Regions from separate parts of the Paenibacillus larvae subsp. larvae genome, predicted to be linked through region 2. Evidence: riboswitches for the same ligand, from Rfam matches in the RefSeq annotation. Region 2 holds a riboswitch; each other region holds the start of a gene.

The links. Region 2 has a riboswitch for cyclic di-AMP ahead of BXP28_RS15315 (stalk domain-containing protein). Riboswitches for the same ligand answer to the same signal wherever they lie in the genome.
Region 1: another riboswitch for cyclic di-AMP. It lies ahead of BXP28_RS13315 (C40 family peptidase); the one in region 2 lies ahead of BXP28_RS15315 (stalk domain-containing protein).
Region 3: another riboswitch for cyclic di-AMP. It lies ahead of BXP28_RS13105 (C40 family peptidase); the one in region 2 lies ahead of BXP28_RS15315 (stalk domain-containing protein).

What each region holds. Positions count from the first base shown of each region.
Region 1 is NZ_CP019687.1:2,556,446-2,561,947, reverse strand. It holds gene BXP28_RS13335 (sugar phosphate nucleotidyltransferase) at 1-690, opposite strand, end outside; gene BXP28_RS25165 (IS3 family transposase) at 901-1,083, shown strand; gene BXP28_RS13325 (3D domain-containing protein) at 1,671-2,561, shown strand; gene BXP28_RS13320 (polysaccharide deacetylase family protein) at 2,865-3,875, opposite strand; cyclic di-AMP (ydaO/yuaA leader) riboswitch at 4,162-4,309, shown strand; gene BXP28_RS13315 (C40 family peptidase) at 4,312-5,187, shown strand.
Region 2 is NZ_CP019687.1:2,952,492-2,957,993, reverse strand. It holds gene truA (tRNA pseudouridine(38-40) synthase TruA) at 1-13, shown strand, start outside; gene rplM (50S ribosomal protein L13) at 176-613, shown strand; gene rpsI (30S ribosomal protein S9) at 634-1,026, shown strand; cyclic di-AMP (ydaO/yuaA leader) riboswitch at 1,522-1,667, shown strand; gene BXP28_RS15315 (stalk domain-containing protein) at 1,671-2,585, shown strand; gene BXP28_RS15310 (C40 family peptidase) at 2,543-2,839, shown strand; gene BXP28_RS15305 (phosphoadenylyl-sulfate reductase) at 3,559-4,260, shown strand; gene sat (sulfate adenylyltransferase) at 4,279-5,457, shown strand.
Region 3 is NZ_CP019687.1:2,515,444-2,520,945, reverse strand. It holds gene BXP28_RS13125 (polyprenyl synthetase family protein) at 1-904, shown strand, start outside; gene BXP28_RS13115 (hypothetical protein) at 1,219-1,761, opposite strand; gene BXP28_RS13110 (hypothetical protein) at 2,115-2,462, shown strand; gene BXP28_RS25160 (hypothetical protein) at 2,885-3,028, opposite strand; cyclic di-AMP (ydaO/yuaA leader) riboswitch at 3,783-3,924, shown strand; gene BXP28_RS13105 (C40 family peptidase) at 3,928-4,974, shown strand; gene BXP28_RS13100 (sporulation membrane protein YtrI) at 5,423-5,502, opposite strand, start outside.

The sequences.
Region 1 (5,502 bases), 400 kb from region 2:
AGCCTCCCTGAACGAAAGGTGGGTTCCCGCATCGATCCACCATCCTCTCAGAATGTCGTAGGAGAGCATGCCGCAGGCCGCATACATATTGTTCACGTCGGTAATTTCCATTTCGCCTCTCGCGGAAGGCCGGACCGTTCGGATGATGTCAAACACCCCGGCGCCGTATATATAGATGCCGGTCACGCAGTAGGACGATTTCGGCAATTCCGGCTTCTCCTCAATCCGCACAATGCGCGAGCCGTCCATGACCGGCACTCCGTACCTGCGGGGTTCTTCAACTTCTTTTAAGAACACGCGGGCTTGCTCGGGCTGCTCCCTGAAGCGGGCGAATTCCTCCGTCAGCGAGTCTTCGAACAGGTTGTCGCCGAGAAGTACAACGAATTTTTCCCCGGGATTAACGAAGCCCTCCGCCAAGGCAAGAGCCTGAGCGATGCCTCCCGGCTCTTCCTGCACTTTAAACGACATACGGACGTTCCACTCCCGGCCGCTGCCGATATAGTCCATAAACAACCCGCCGGAATGTTTTCCTGTAACGAGCAATATATCACGGATTCCCGCCTCGGCCATTTTGGAAATTGCATAATGAATCATCGGGTAAGGACCGACAGGCAAGAGATGCTTATTAAGAAACCGGGTCATCGGCTTTAGCCGGGTACCTGATCCTCCGGCAAGAATAACTCCTTTCATCAAGCGGCCGCCCCTTTCTGCACAATGGTTGGCATATTTTTTTACCATAGTTAAATGATATGCTCCATTGACAGAAGCTCATGGACGCTTATCGCATAAGGCGAAAAAATTGGCTCATGTCCTTGCTGGCGTGGCGGCGGGAACACTTCGCATACCGGGTCCCCCACTTGCTGACAAATTCAGCCAAAAACGCCGAATATAGATGAGTGTTTGGCACGACACGAATTTAAGACGTACGGAGAAACCTACCGGGCTGTTGGCGGGTACATTCGGTCTTACAACGAGCAACGAATTCATTCGAGCATTTGTGATCTTTCTCCATATGAGTTTTACGACAAAAACCAAATTCAATCCATCTCAATTAAGACTGTCGGGCATAAATTGCAACCTTGAGAAAAGTGATGATTAAGATAGTATGTGTCCAAAATAAATAATGATCCCAAGTAAAAAAAATTTATACAACAGGGTAACAAACAATAGATATAAAGGCCAATCGTGTGACTTTAAAGTGGAATCGTTCTGAAAGTAATGTTGGCATAAAAGGGTACTGCTTTCTTATCTTTTTTCATCAACTCTGAATAAAAATACATGGGGAAAGGATGAGAAAAATGAGTAAATCATGAGGGGACCATGTAAGTTTTCTGATAAAACTCCCCCCATATTTGTAAAAATAGTTCGTTCAAACTATTGATACCACTAGTTTTTTCCCTTTCCTCAGCTTTTTCTCAGAAGCTTTTTTTCCATATTATAGTTATTTATTTTTGGTAGATACATATGATAGTTTGTAGAGCAAATAGAGAGCCCGCAATCCGGGCATATGAATAAATGTCGAAACCTATTTTGGAACGGAAAATAGAAATCGATCATAGAATGAATCTACTTCATCAAAAAACTACTGTTGATCGTTTAATAGACCAGTTTAGATGGAAGTCTGGGCTATTCGAGAAATGGAGCTATCTTAACAAAAGGAGTAAACTAGTATGAAGCACGTGAAAACATGTATTGCCAGTGCAACTGCCTTGCTGACTTTGGTTGGATTTACGGCTCCCACTAGCGCACAGATGACGGAAGGAGCCAAAGTGACCCAAATTACCCAATCCTATCAGGATGTGCTTGGTTCCTACGCGATAAACCCCGGAAAAGAATTTCAAGAGTTAATTAAAGGACAAGCTTCTACCACGGCTGACCATGATACGGTGGTTTTGGAGGAAGATGATACATTATGGAATGTCTCCAACCGTCTGGGGGTAGATGCTTTGGAGCTTATGGCTATTAATATAGACGCCGACCCATTAAAACTGACCAAGGGCATGGAATTGAAGGTACCTAAAAAGGTAGAAATGGCCTCACAGGAGACGGCGGAACCAGCAACTGATTCTAAACCGGAGCAACCCTCCCAGCAAAACCAGCAAGCTCCGCAGCAAACTTCTAAACCTGCCAAACCGGCAGCCAAAACAGAAGCTGTCAAACCTGAAGCGAAGACACCTAATAACAAGGAAACAGCTGCGAGCGGCAACTCGTTGACCACTGCTTCAGGCAAGACAGTAAATTACAGCAAAATGGTGAACATGAAAGCTACCGCTTATTCCGGTGATCCCAGTGAAAACGGTCCATGGGGTGGTGTTGATTCTTTCGGCAACAAGCTGACTTTGGGTACTATTGCGGTTGATCCTAAAGTTATTCCGCTAGGTTCAACGGTATACATTACAGGCTATTCTTTCCCGGGACTTCCTGCTAAAGGAATGATCGCCAAAGCTGTCGATACAGGCAGTGCGATTAAAGGGAATAAAATCGATATTTACATCCCGGGTTCAAAAAAACACGTAAATAATTTTGGGGTTCAGCAAATCCAATTGTATGTTTTAAAATAAATAAAGGGAAAAGGTTTTGCTTCCGGCCCTGTTCATTCCAGGAAATTTGAAAGATACTGTATCGTGATTTCCCGGAATGAAAGGCACCCGCTAACGCTCTCCAGCTAAAACCTTTTCCCCCGTAACAATGAATGCAAAGGCTTTGCCGGCAGTAAGAAAGGGACTTCCCGTAAATTGGGGAGTCCCTTTCATTGAGCAGACAAAGTATGCAAAGGGAAAAGATTTTTGCTTCGGCGCTATTCGTTCCGGAATATCTGAAAAGAAATTGGGTCGTTATTTCCTGGAATGATATTTTTCTATTTATTACCGGGAAGAGGGTATATTCAGAAGTTCCGGTACGGTAACAAATCGATATCCTTCGGCCGCAAGTTTCTCAATAAGCTGGGGAAGTGCCTTTACAGAGCCGGACAAATCATGATTTGCATTCCCTGCCCCGCAATGTTGGAGGACAATAGCCCCCGGGTGTCTGTGACTCCATATATTTGTCAAAACCTGTTCTGACGAAAGTCCCTTCCAATCGAGGGAATCAATATCCCAGTTTGTGACCAGATAATTTTTGGAAGCCGCCCAAACAAGCTGCTCTTCATTAATGGCACCATAGGGAGGGCGGAAACACTTAGGTAAATAACCGGTTAAATTGAGTAAAATTTGTTCCGCTGATTCTACCTGCTGCTGGAATTGCCGGAGACTCATTTTGGTCAGAAGAGGATGGGAATAAGAATGATTGCCTACCGTATGCCCCTCTTTGACAATACGTTTTACAATATCGGGATTCGCCTTGGCCTTGTTTCCAACTAAATAAAAAGTTGCATGTACCCTATATTTTTTCAGGATATCCAAAACCTGAACCGTAAAATGGCGGTCAGGCCCGTCATCAAAAGTAAGGGCTATGTTTTTTTGCCTGGACGGGCCGCTGAGAATGAATGTTTCTGCATACTTTCGCCTCAATTCCCCCAAAGATAGCTTTTTTTGCTGGGCAGATTGTTTACCGGATCGTTTCCCCGCTTTATCCGATTGTTTTTGTACCGGCAGCGACGGCTTATTAGTTTCATGCCTCTCTCCCTTAGGTTTTGGAGTCGGCTTCGGAACAGGCGAAACCGGAAGAGTAGGGACGGGAATCGGACCGGGCGGATATTTGTCAAGGACGGGGGTGTATTTGGTTTGCTGTTCGGTCCATTCCTGCATTATATCCTGGGATTTTGTACCGGCAGGTGGCTGTACGGATTTAGAAGGAGAACTGGAAGGCATGCATCCGGTGGCTATAAACGTCAATAAAATGACACAAATCCAAACAATACCAGGTTTACTTTCCATTAGAAACCGCCTCCGTTCTAAGATTTTAATGAGAATAGTTTTTGTAAGCGGAATCTTTTTTATGCGGACCGAGCCAATGAATCAATTTCATAACTCAGAATTCAATCCGAACGGTTACAAGAAGTAGTTAAATCTGAACCGTATTCATCTATATCTTGTCTATTAAGCGCTCACCAGTTGTATTATGAAATTGATTCGAATTATAAAAGTTTTTAATAGGCGGCAGGGTTGTAAACTCTGATGAATTATGCTAACCTTTCAACAGGGAAATTTGTTGTACTTTTATAAGAATATGATGCCGAGTCCTGCTCTTTCACAATCAGGGAGCAGGTACGGGGGACGATTTACTGGGGTGAATTTGCTAGATTTACGCATTAGGGAATACCTCTTCCCGAACCCGTCAACTAACCTCGGAGGCTATAAGGAGGAAATGTTTTTGTCCACGAAATGGTTGAAAAGTCTTGTCCTTTCAGGTGCTTTAGTAACTACAGGTTTATTTGCATCCGCTACGACTACACACGCAGCTATTCCAGACGGGGTTAAAGTTCAGATCAACGACCATCTGGTTGATTTTCCGGATGCTATGCCTTATTTGTATCAAGGATCATTGATGACTCCTCTTCGGGCAGTAGCCGATGATTTAGGTTATAAAGTGGAGCATCAAATGATTAATAACGATTCTCAAGTCAGGGTCAAAGTCACAGGAAACGGCCATGTGCTTGAATTGGGATCCGGTAAGGTTGAAGCAAAGGTAGATAATAGAAGCGTAACTTTGCGCACTCCACCTGTTATTAAAAATGGGCGTGTTTATGTACATATCCGCTCTATAGGAGATCACTTTGGACATATTGTCCAATGGGATGCAAACAATGAAATTGGTATTCTTGGAGCAGACGGCAAATACCATGCTCCGGCTTGGTATAAGCCTGCAGTACCAGACAACGATACAGCCTCATCTGTTAAGAAAGCAATCGTATCTACAGCCAAACAGTATATCGGAGTCCCATACCAATGGGGAGGAACATCTCCAAGCGGGTTCGACTGCTCTGGGTTTGTAACTTATATCTTTAATAAACAGGATATTACTCTTCCGAGAACTTCTTCAGGCATGTACAGTTCTGCGGGAACTTCCGTATCCAACCCGGAACAGGGAGACCTTGTCTTCTTCGCAAGCGGCGGTAAGGTGTTCCATGTGGGCATTTATATCGGCGGTAACCAATTTATTTCCGCTACCAGTGATGGAGTCAAAATCGATAGTTTAGGAAACAGTTATTGGAAAAATGTGTATGTAGGCGCTAAAAAAGTAATGTAAGGACATACCTATATTGGAACGAGTTAGAGAGTCAGACCGCTTTCGGACATTGTCCGGAGGCGGTTTTTCTTGATAGATAATAGAGTCTAAATACCGGTCTTACTTGGGGCGCTAAAAAAGCACTACGGAAATAGTAAAAACTGTAATTTCTACTTGTCCCAGAAAAACTCAGATATTCTTCTTTGTTTTATTGTTTTCATTATAGAATAAGCCGTACAGGCAAATGGTTACAACTTGACAACAAAAATGACATGGGTGACGCCGTTCCCTTTTTAATAGAGTTTCATAGACTGATAGGGAAAGGAGGCGAAACCC
Region 2 (5,502 bases):
TGAGTATGAATGAAGCCAAAAATAGGCTTGCTATTCTAAGTTCAATCATGTAGAATATTATTTGGTATTTCATGGTCGGCTATCCCACAGCCCCGGATCATGCAAATAACCACATACATGATTTTGAACATGAATATGATTGAATATGAGATATATTTGTTTAGGAGGATAAAGCATGCGTACCACATATATGGCTAAACCGAATGAAGTTGAGCGCAAATGGTACATTATTGATGCTACTAATAAAACTCTGGGACGTCTGGCAAGTGAAGCGGCTAGCATTATCCGCGGTAAACACAAGACTCAATTCACACCACATGTGGATACTGGAGATTTCGTAATCATCATTAATGCCGAAAAAATTCATCTGACAGGTAAAAAACTGACAGATAAAAAATATTACCGCCATTCCATGCATCCAGGTGGTTTGAAAGTAACTACAGCCCAAGAAATGCTGAAAAATAAACCTGAGCGCATGTTGGAACTGGCTATCCACGGTATGTTGCCAAAGAACCGTCTTGGTAACTCAATGAAAACCAAGCTGAAAGTTTACGCAGGTTCGGAGCATCCGCATCAAGCACAAAAACCAGAAGTTTGGGAACTTCGCGGTTAATAGAAAGGGAGGACTGACTCGTGGCACAAGTTCAATACTATGGAACCGGTCGTCGTAAACATTCGGTAGCGCGTGTACGCCTTGTACCGGGTGAAGGACGTATCATTATCAATAAACGTGATCTTAACGATTACTTCGGCCATGAAACGCTGAAGCTGATTGTAAAACAGCCTCTGGCTTTGACTGAAACATTGAATAAATATGACGTTATCGTACTGGCCCATGGCGGCGGTATGAGCGGACAAGCGGGAGCCATCCGTCATGGGATTTCCCGTGCACTTTTGAAGGCAGATCCGGAAAGCCGCGGTTCTCTGAAGCGTGCAGGCTTCCTGACTCGTGACCCTCGTATGAAAGAACGTAAAAAATACGGTCTTAAAGCTGCTCGTCGCGCACCACAATTCTCTAAGCGTTAAGATCATTCCTGTATCAACAATTATTGCCCTTGGTCTACTTTGGCCAAGGGTTTTATTTTTTCTGCAGAGGATTATCCGTGACCATATTTTTACCCTATTTTCTCAGTTGAAGGAATTTCTTTAATTGAGATGAGGTTTGTTTTAGGTATAATATCCTGATCAAGGCAAAGAAAATTTTACACCATAAATTTCCAATCTTCACCAGGCAGTACTGTTAAGTCTTTATGTACCAATCTGCTTTTCTTCATTGAATAAAGAAATGGTATATCTCAAAGGAATATCAATTTGATGGACTAGTCTTACGATAAACTCAGAAGATAGATAACGAGATAGTATCTGTTTTATGATTTACTCAATATAAATATTTAAAATTTTTTTAAAAATTGAGGAATATGATGGATTTTTGATGACTGAAAAAAATTTTAAATGGCTGAAAAGTTGCAAGACCCCAACTAATTATGCTAATCTTCTCAAAGACAAGGGAACTTTTTTGTATTTTAATAATAGCCGAATCCTGCTTTTCTACATCGGAAACAGGTACGGGGACGATATACTTGGGGTGAATTTGCGACATTTGTGCATTAGGGAATTCCTCTTCCCGAACCCGTCAACTAACCCCGGAGGCTACGTACAGGAGGTAATTTATGGCTACAAAATGGTTGAAAAGTTTGGTTCTTTCAGGAGCTTTAGTAACGGTAGGGTTAATAGCATCAAATACTACTGCACACGCAGCTGTTCCAGACGGTGTCAAAGTTCAGATCAATAACCACTTAGTTAATTTTTCGGATGCTATGCCTTATTTGAACCAAGGATCGTTAATGGTCCCAATGCGCGCGGTAGCTGAGAATTTAGGCTACAAATTGGAGTTTGAAATGGTTCAAAATGGTACTCAAGTCAGAGTCAAACTCATAGGAGATGGTCATGTATTTGAGTTTGAGTCCGGTAAGCAGAAGGCAAAAGTAGATAACAGAAGTGTGACCCTAGATGAAGCACCTGTTATTAAAAATGACCGTGTCTATGTACATATCCGTTCAATTGGAGAGCATTTTGGACATATTGTCCAATGGGATATGAACAATAATATCGGCATTCTGGGTGCAGATGGAAAATACCATGCTCCTGCGTGGTATAAGCCTGCAAAACGAACTACACCAAGCAAAGATGTAACCTTGTCTGCTAAGAAGTCAAACAAATCTGCAGGAAAGCAGCATACCGAGAAACCTGCTGATAAACAAGTAAAATCGGCTACAAGCAAAGATGTAACCTTGTCTGCTAAGAAGTCAAACAAATCTGCAGGAAAGCAGCATACCGAGAAACCTGCTGATAAACAAGTAAAATCGGCTACAAGCAAAGATGTAACCTCATCTGTTAAGAAGTCAAACGAATCTGCAGGAAAGCAGCACACCGAGAAACCTGCTCATAAACAGGTAGAACCAGCTACAAGCAAAGATGTAACCTCAACTGATAAGAAATCCATCGTATCTAAGGCAACAAGGCAGATTGGGGTACCATACTTATGGGGGGAACTTCCCCAAATGGGTTTGATTGCTCGGGTTTAGTAACTTATATCTTTAAGCAACAAGGTATTAATCTTCCTAGGACTTCCTCAGGCATGTATGGTGTGGGAACATCGGTATCCAATCCCGAACAAGGGGATCTTGTATTTTTCGCTGATGGCGGTAAAGTGTTTCATGTAGGCATTTATGTTGGTGGCAACCAGTTTATTTCTGCAACCGACGATGGAGTTAAAATTGATAGTTTAGGAAATCGTTATTGGAACAAATTTTATATAGGCGCTAAAAAAGTGATATAAGATTATATTCGTATTGGAACAGTTAAGACCAAGTCACTTTTCGGATTTTGTCCGAAAAGTGACTTTTTATATAGATAAAATCCATTTCATAACTTAGATTTCCATCCGAATGGGTACAAGATATAGATAAATCTCTCTGAACCATATGTATCTATATCTTCCCCATTAATTACTCACCAGTTGTATTATAAAATGGATTTCACATAATGTATTAAAATATTATCTTGAGGTCCAGATAATTGACTAAGTCATTTCTGATGTTTACGAAACCTGCTGTTGATTCCAATATAAAATAAGCTGCCCTGTAATTGATTACAACCTGTTAACAAGAAACATGGAGGTTCCTCCTAAAAAGGAGAGTCAGGTTAAATAAATAAATTTGACTACATTTAGTGATGGAAAAGGAGAACTTCTTGATTACATGGCTGGTCCAAGTAATCTGAAGCAAGTTTTAAGAACGTAAAAAATGCGGTCCTAAAACTGTTCGCTCCCGCATCACAATTCCCCAAACATTATTTGAGGATAGATAGCACTCAAATCCCTTTTTTACGGTATATAAAGAAAAAGATTTTTTATTTTTTCACCAAATTCATTCCCGCCCAATACAATACAAAAGTGAGTAGGCCTGTGAAATTATGGTTGACACACCCGGCAGGTCATGCTAAATTTCTAGTAATTTATTAATCATATAAGAATAATCGGAAATAAGGTGGGAGACTATGAATTTGCCCGAAAAAGAAGTTTTATTGTCTCAGATCAGCCAAGAGTATGAACAAAAGTCCGCGGAGGAGCTTGTAGTAAAAGCTGTTGAAACGTTTCCTCACATTACTTTTGCCTGCAGTTTTGGTGCTGAAGACGTAGTGCTCGTGGATATCATGCAAAAAGTAGCGCCATCCATTGATATCTTTTACTTGGATACTCATGTTCATTTTAAAGAAACGTATTTGACCAAAGACCGGTTGCAGGAGAAGTATAATATTGAGTTTATACAGGTCGAGCCTAAGATTTCCCTGGCGGAACAGGCCGATCGGTTTGGTGAAGAACTTTGGAAATCTGATCCTAACAGCTGCTGCAATATCAGGAAGGTAGAACCTTTGTCACGGATCTTAAGCGAATATGATGCCTGGATTACTGGTATAAGACGTGATCAGGCCCCCACGAGAGCCAATGCACCGAAAGCTGCCTATGATACAAAATTTGATCTCGCTAAATTCAATCCTTTAGCAAACTGGACATCAGATGATGTTTGGGACTATATCCGCGAATATGAGCTTATTTATAATCCTCTGCATGATCAAAATTACCCGAGCATCGGTTGCGAGTACTGCACACGGCAGGTTCTACCGGGAGAAGATCTGAGAGCGGGACGATGGTCCGGTTTTGGGAAAACGGAATGCGGCCTGCATCAGCCCCAAACTTAACTCATGGAGGTTGAAAAAATGACTGAATCCATTGCCCCGCACGGCGGAAGGCTTGTCAACAGATTCCCGGACAAACGGGATCGTGACAGACTCCTGAAGCATGCTGAGTCTCTTCCCCAAATCCAATTAAACGCATGGTCGCTGTCCGATCTGGAATTAATAGGAATAGGAGCTTTCTCCCCATTGCAGGGATTTATGAATGAGCGGGACTATCTATCCGTACTAAATTCCATGAGACTGGAAGATGGAACAGTATGGAGTCTGCCTATTACCCTTCCTTTATCGGCAAAGGAACAAGCTTGTATTCGAGTGGGGACGGAAGCTGCACTTATTGGGGAAGATAAGCACATATATGGAATTATTCAAGTTGATAGCCTATATGATATAGACCCGGTTTTTGAAGCTATACAAGTATTTAAGACCAGAGATGAGGCCCATCCTGGTGTAGCCCGGCTTATGGCTAAATCTTATACTTATGCGGGAGGTACGATTCAGCTTTTACGAAGGACACAACCTGAACAGTTCGCCGATTATTACTTTGATCCCGCTGAAACCAGAGAACAGTTCCGCCAAAGAGGTTGGAAGACTGTTGTAGGCTTTCAGACCCGGAATCCGGTTCATCGGGCACATGAATATATTCAAAAGTCTGCCATGGAGATAGTAGATGGCTTATTTCTCAATCCTTTGGTTGGGCAAACCAAGTCTGACGACATATCTGCTGAAGTAAGAATGAAGAGCTATCACACCCTCCTTGTACATTACTATCCGGAAGACCGTGTTTTCTTGGGGGTATTTCCTGCCGCCATGCGGTATGCAGGCCCGAGAGAAGCTATTTTTCACGCCTTAGTGCGTAAAAATTACGGCTGTACACATTTTATAGTGGGGAGAGACCATGCCGGTGTAGGTGATTATTATAGTACTTATGAAGCGCAAGATATTTTCCGCCGTTTTACTTCAGAGGAGATTGGAATCATTCCGCTGTTTTTCGAACACAGTTTTTACTGTACCGCTTGTGGTAATATGGCCTCCAGCAAAACATGCCCGCATGATTCTTCCAAGCATTTGCATCTTTCCGGCACTAAAGTGAGAGCCCTTCTAAGGAAAGGCCAATGTCCGCCCCCGCAGTTCACAAGACCGGAGGTGGCCAAGGTTCTAATCGGGGGAATGAAGGAACAAGTCTCGCCCATAAATTCGTAAGGATACTGACTTAACTCAACTCTGAGGTATATTTGTCCACCCTGT
Region 3 (5,502 bases), 440 kb from region 2:
GCTGCTTAAAAAGAGTATAGCGGACAAAGCCGAGGAAACATCCATCTGGTCAGAGATGACTCTTTATATCCATAGAATGTTTGGCGGAAATAACCCTTGTCTATACAGACTGGGGGCGTTGGCGGAACTGCTTATTCTTGGACTGGATATTATGGATGATCTTCAGGATAAAGACAATACCGGCAAGGTCTGGATGGCGATGCCGGAAGCAGCAGCCATGAACGTAATGAATGGTATGCTTATGGCAGCTTTAGCCGAGCTGGGGAATATGAAAAAGGAGTATGCGGGCCAGCCATTTCCTTGTGCTTCTGAAGTAAGCAGGATGATTACGACAGCCATTAACGGGCAGCACATCGATATTATGGGCAAGGTTCAGACGGAAGAGGAATATGTAGCTATGGTACAGCAGAAATCCTGCACATTGTTCAGGCTCTCTTTTTATCTGGGGTATTCCTCTGCAGGACCGAATCTTGTCTCCGATTTGGAGGCGGAACAGCTTCAGCAATTTGCTGTCTACGCAGGTATGCTTGGCCAGATTCAGAATGATATCCAGGATCTGACCCGGTATGATATTAAGAACGATTTGCTGTACAAAAAAAGAACACTCCCCATTTTGTATCTTCTTGCAGAGGATGAATCGGATTTTCCTCCCATTCATCAGTTTTACCGTTCGGAGATAACCTGGGAGGAATTCCTTACTTATAAGCTGGAATGCCTTGAATACATAAACGAGTGCGGATGCGTGGAATATGTCTCTGCCATTCGGCATTTGTATGCCACACATGCGAACCAACTGCTGGATGAAATCCGTGTCCGGAATGAATGGAAGGAACGGCTTCGGGATGTTTTGCTTGGTGCCTATAACAATGAGGTCATGGAAGAGGCTGAGATAAAAGAGGGATAATAGGTGAAAAAAGTGGTGCCGGATTAGGTAATGTGGAGTTGGTAAATCAATAATGATGATGAAAAAAGACATTGGATGTATTTATTTCCAATGTCTTTTTTTTGTGCAATGCTGAAGCTTAAGTTGATGTTCTTTTATCCACTTATTTACTCTTTTTATCAAATTTAAATATAGAGAAATAAATGAGTGAACAAACATAAAAAATAGCCGTAATTACAAGGACTTCAATCCAATTGGTTTGTTTGTTAAAAATAAGATGGTATAAGACGAAAACCAATGCGAACACCAATGAAAGGATAATATAAAGTAACCAGTTAGGTATAGACGTGTTGTTTTCCTTCAATTCCATTTTCCTCCTTCATTCCCCATATTGCGCACTTACCGCTATAGTATACCAAAGTTGCCACTAAGCTTATTACACTTACTCCAGGGACATATCTTATTATAAGTTTTGCTGCTTCTTTCCATGCCTTTGCTTTAATATAAGTCAATACACCTCCACCAATCAAAGATTCAAATATATTTACTCCAAAATAATCCAATAAAGCAGATTTCATACAATCTAGCCAAGCGCTACGATTATTTTCGGTTTTTTCCTTCACTTCTTTTTCTAATAAATCTAGTCCTTTATCTTGACCATACCTTTCTCTGATTTTATCAAAATCCAGACCAATTATGTTATCATATTCATCTGTTAACACTGCGTGTTCACCAATAAATTCTAGTATTTCTTCTGTTTCTTTTAGTCGTTGGTCATAATCCATGTTTGTTGCTCCAGCTATAGGGGCACCCACTGAAGAAAAAAACATAACTAAACTCGCGAACACCAAAAAATACTTGATCTTGCTCAACTTCATTTTAATTACCTCCTTGGTATATTTTTGACCCCTTATATAGGAATCAGATTACATTTTCTACAAAGGAAGTAAAACATCATCCATCTAAATACATATTTACCATAATAAAACATTTCTCTTTCTGTATATGCTCTTAGGCCTCCATAAATTCACATAATTTTAAACCGGTCCTCCTATCTCCAGACATGCCTACTAGGTCTTTTTAAAGGTCATAATAAAAGGAAATCATGCCGTCTGATCGTCGGGACGATATTTAACATCAGTCATGATTGATGTACAAAATTGCAGAAAAATTCAAATGTAGTATTATGGAATTATATGGTACTCTGGGCAAAGAGAGAAGGAAGAAAAAAATGGACAATAGAATTACGTTGCGTGGCGAACTTGAAAAAGCCATAGATGAAACCGGATGTACACTATCCCAACTGGAAGAAAAGGGCGGTACCCAAATTGGAAATCTTAGTGCCTGCCTTCGCGGCAAATCGCTCCGGCCTATCACATATACTCTAGAATTTTGGTCTATGGTTGAGGAGTTTACTGAAGAACTGCGGATACTATCGAATATTGTATATCTAGAGGAGTTAAGAAAACTTAATAACAATAGATCGGAACCACCAGTAGAAACCGAACGACATCTTGTTGTTTATTACGGTAAATCATATTTAATAAAAGGCGCGGCCTTATTTAAACAAGGTCGTTGAGGAAACCAAAGCATGTATTGAAGGATATCAAGACCCCAGCTGGTTTAAACATTTGGATGATTTAGGAAAGATGGAAGTCAAAAAATATAGCCAATTGCAAAAGCAAATAGGTATAGCGTAGAATTGCTATTAGGGAATACTGATGTACTTGATAAGTTCTTGAATTTCCTCACAGATTATCCCCAACATACTTCAGGAGCACTTTTAGTTATTTTAGAGGTAGCGAATACATACGGATATTAAATATAGACCACATTTTGGAACGATTCGCTAATTCCTACTAGAACATCCCAACAGAATGTGGTGTTTGCTCAGAAACAATTGAGGTTTTATTAGCAGGCGCTTTTTTTGCCAATGTCTTGATTTGTTCCAGATGAGCCTGTACATTTTTTCGGTAGTCTCTTTTTGTTGAAGCGCTGCCCCTAGCATACATAGACATCTAATATTTCTAGATAGTTAGAAGACGAGCTTTTTATATAAATGGTCGGTGCAATATCGTTGAGCTTTGCTTGGATATCTTTGTGTCGAGCTGGGTCTGCGATAATGAGATCTGGTGCTGCTTCCATCAATTTCTCCAGATTTGGCGTGCGCCTTGAGCCGAGAGAAACGTACTCACCGATTTATCGGAAAGCTGCGGGATGTTTTATCTCCGTCGTCTGTGACCGCTACTATCTTTTTATCAAGATACCGGCAGTTTCTGCCTTTGGCTCTTGATTTACTTCGTTTCCGCAACCAGCGGCGATGAATAGCAGGACGAAAAAAAGCATGGAGAAAACGGTTTAATGTTCACGTTTTCCCCCTCCCTCTTTTTTTCCGTCACTACCGAAGTCAGAATTGTATAGATTGTCCCCTTAAATCAGCCTGTACAAAGGCAAAAGTGGAACGGGGAAATCCGGGTGAAGCCTCCTCCCATATGTCTCCGCCCTGCTGATGAAACCAATTATTTTGGACGTGAAGCCATGTTCCTGAACATAAGATGTCTCCAATCCCCTTTTGGCTTTGTAAAAAGGTCTTGTTTTTAATCGTAATATTTACTATTATAAAAACAGCTTTACGAATGGTCAATAGTACAAGGACACTTTTGGGAAGGGAGTGATGAAAGGGGAGGCTGGATGGACCGGGACCGGGTTTCCGGTTTTGATCTGAAAGGATTTCCAGATGAACGCTCTCAAATGTGGATAGAGGGTATTAGCTCAGGATAAATTTGCCAACAAGCTATATTAATTTTTTATGATGGAAAAAATTTTTTAAATGGCCACGAAAGTTGCAAGACTCCAATTAATTATGCTAACCTTGCCAAAGACGAGGAAGCTTGTTTTGTTTTAATAAAAGCCGAATCTTGCTCTTCTACATGAGGAACAGGTACGGGGGACGATATGCTGTGGGGTGAATTTGCAATATTGTGCATTAGGGAATACCTCTTCCCGAACCACTAACCTCGGAGGCTACGTACAGGAGGGAATTTATGGCTACAAAATGGTTGAAAAGTTTGGTTCTTTCAGGGACTTTAGTAACGGTAGGGTTAATAGCATCAAATACTACTGCACACGCAGCTATTCCGGACGGTGTTAAAGTTCAGATCAATAACCACTTAGTTAATTTTTCGGATGCTATGCCTTATTTGAACCAAGGATCGATAATGGTCCCGCTGCGAGCGGTAGCTGAGAATTTAGGCTACAAATTGGAGTTTGAAATGATTCAAAATGGTACTCAAGTCAGAGTCAAACTCATAGGAGATGGTCATGTATTTGAGTTTGAGTCCGGTAAGCAGGAGGCAAAAGTAGATAACAGAAGTATAACCCTAGATGAAGCACCTGTTATTAAAAATGACCGTGTCTATGTACATATCCGTTCAATTGGAGAGCATTTTGGACATATTGTCCAATGGGATATGAACAATAATATCGGCATTCTGGGTGCAGATGGAAAATACCATGCTCCTGCGTGGTATAAGCCTGCAAAACGAACTACACCAAGCAAAGATGTAACCTTGTCTGCTAAGAAGTCAAACGAATCTGCAGGAAAACAGCATACCGGGAAACCTGCTGATAAACAAGTCTCATCTGCTAAGAAAGCAAACGAATCTGCGGGAAAACAGCATACCGAGAAATCTGCTGATAAAAAGGTAGAACCAGCTACAAGCAAAGAAATAGCCTCAACTGATAAAAAATCCATCGTATCTAAGGCAACAGGGCAGGTTGGGGTACCATACTTATGGGGGGGAAGTTCCCCAAGTGGGTTTGATTGCTCGGGTTTAGTAACTTATATCTTTAAGCAACAAGGTATAAATCTTCCGAGGACTTCTTCAGGCATGTATGGTGTGGGAACATCGGTATCGAATCCCGAACAAGGGGATCTTGTATTTTTCGCTAATGGCGGTAAAGTGTTTCATGTAGGCGTTTATGTTGGTGGCAATCGGTTTATTTCTGCAACCGACGATGGAGTTAAAATTGATAGTTTAGGAAATTCTTATTGGAACAAATATTATATAGGCGCTAAAAAAGTGATGTAAGATTATATTCGTATTGGAACAGTTAAGACCAAGTCACTTTTCGGATTTTGTCCGAAAAGTGACTTTTTATATAATTTCATAACTTAGATTTTCCATCCGAACAGGTACAAGATATAGATAAATCTGAACCGTATTTGTATCTTCTCTACCTACTGTTGATTCCAATATAAAATAAGTTGCCCTGCAATTGATTACAACCTGTTAACAAGAAACATGGAAATTCTTCACATAATACAAAAAGGGACGAGTATTACGCCTTGAAGCAAAGGGGGAAGGGGAACAGGAAAGCTATCGAGGCGCTTGCAAAGCTTGTAGAGAACAAATTTGGCGAGGATTGATAAGGGTGTTTCCGCTGCCCAAAAGGGGCCAGCCCAAAAAAGAGAAGAGACCTTCATTTATCTTACAGTTAGGATTTTGGAGGTCTCTTCTTTGTTATATATACGGGACTTTACATAGTAAAAGGGTCATCTTTTTTTGGAGAAAACCATTGGCTTTTCCCTTTATTTTCCTCTGTATCTGAAGGGGCTC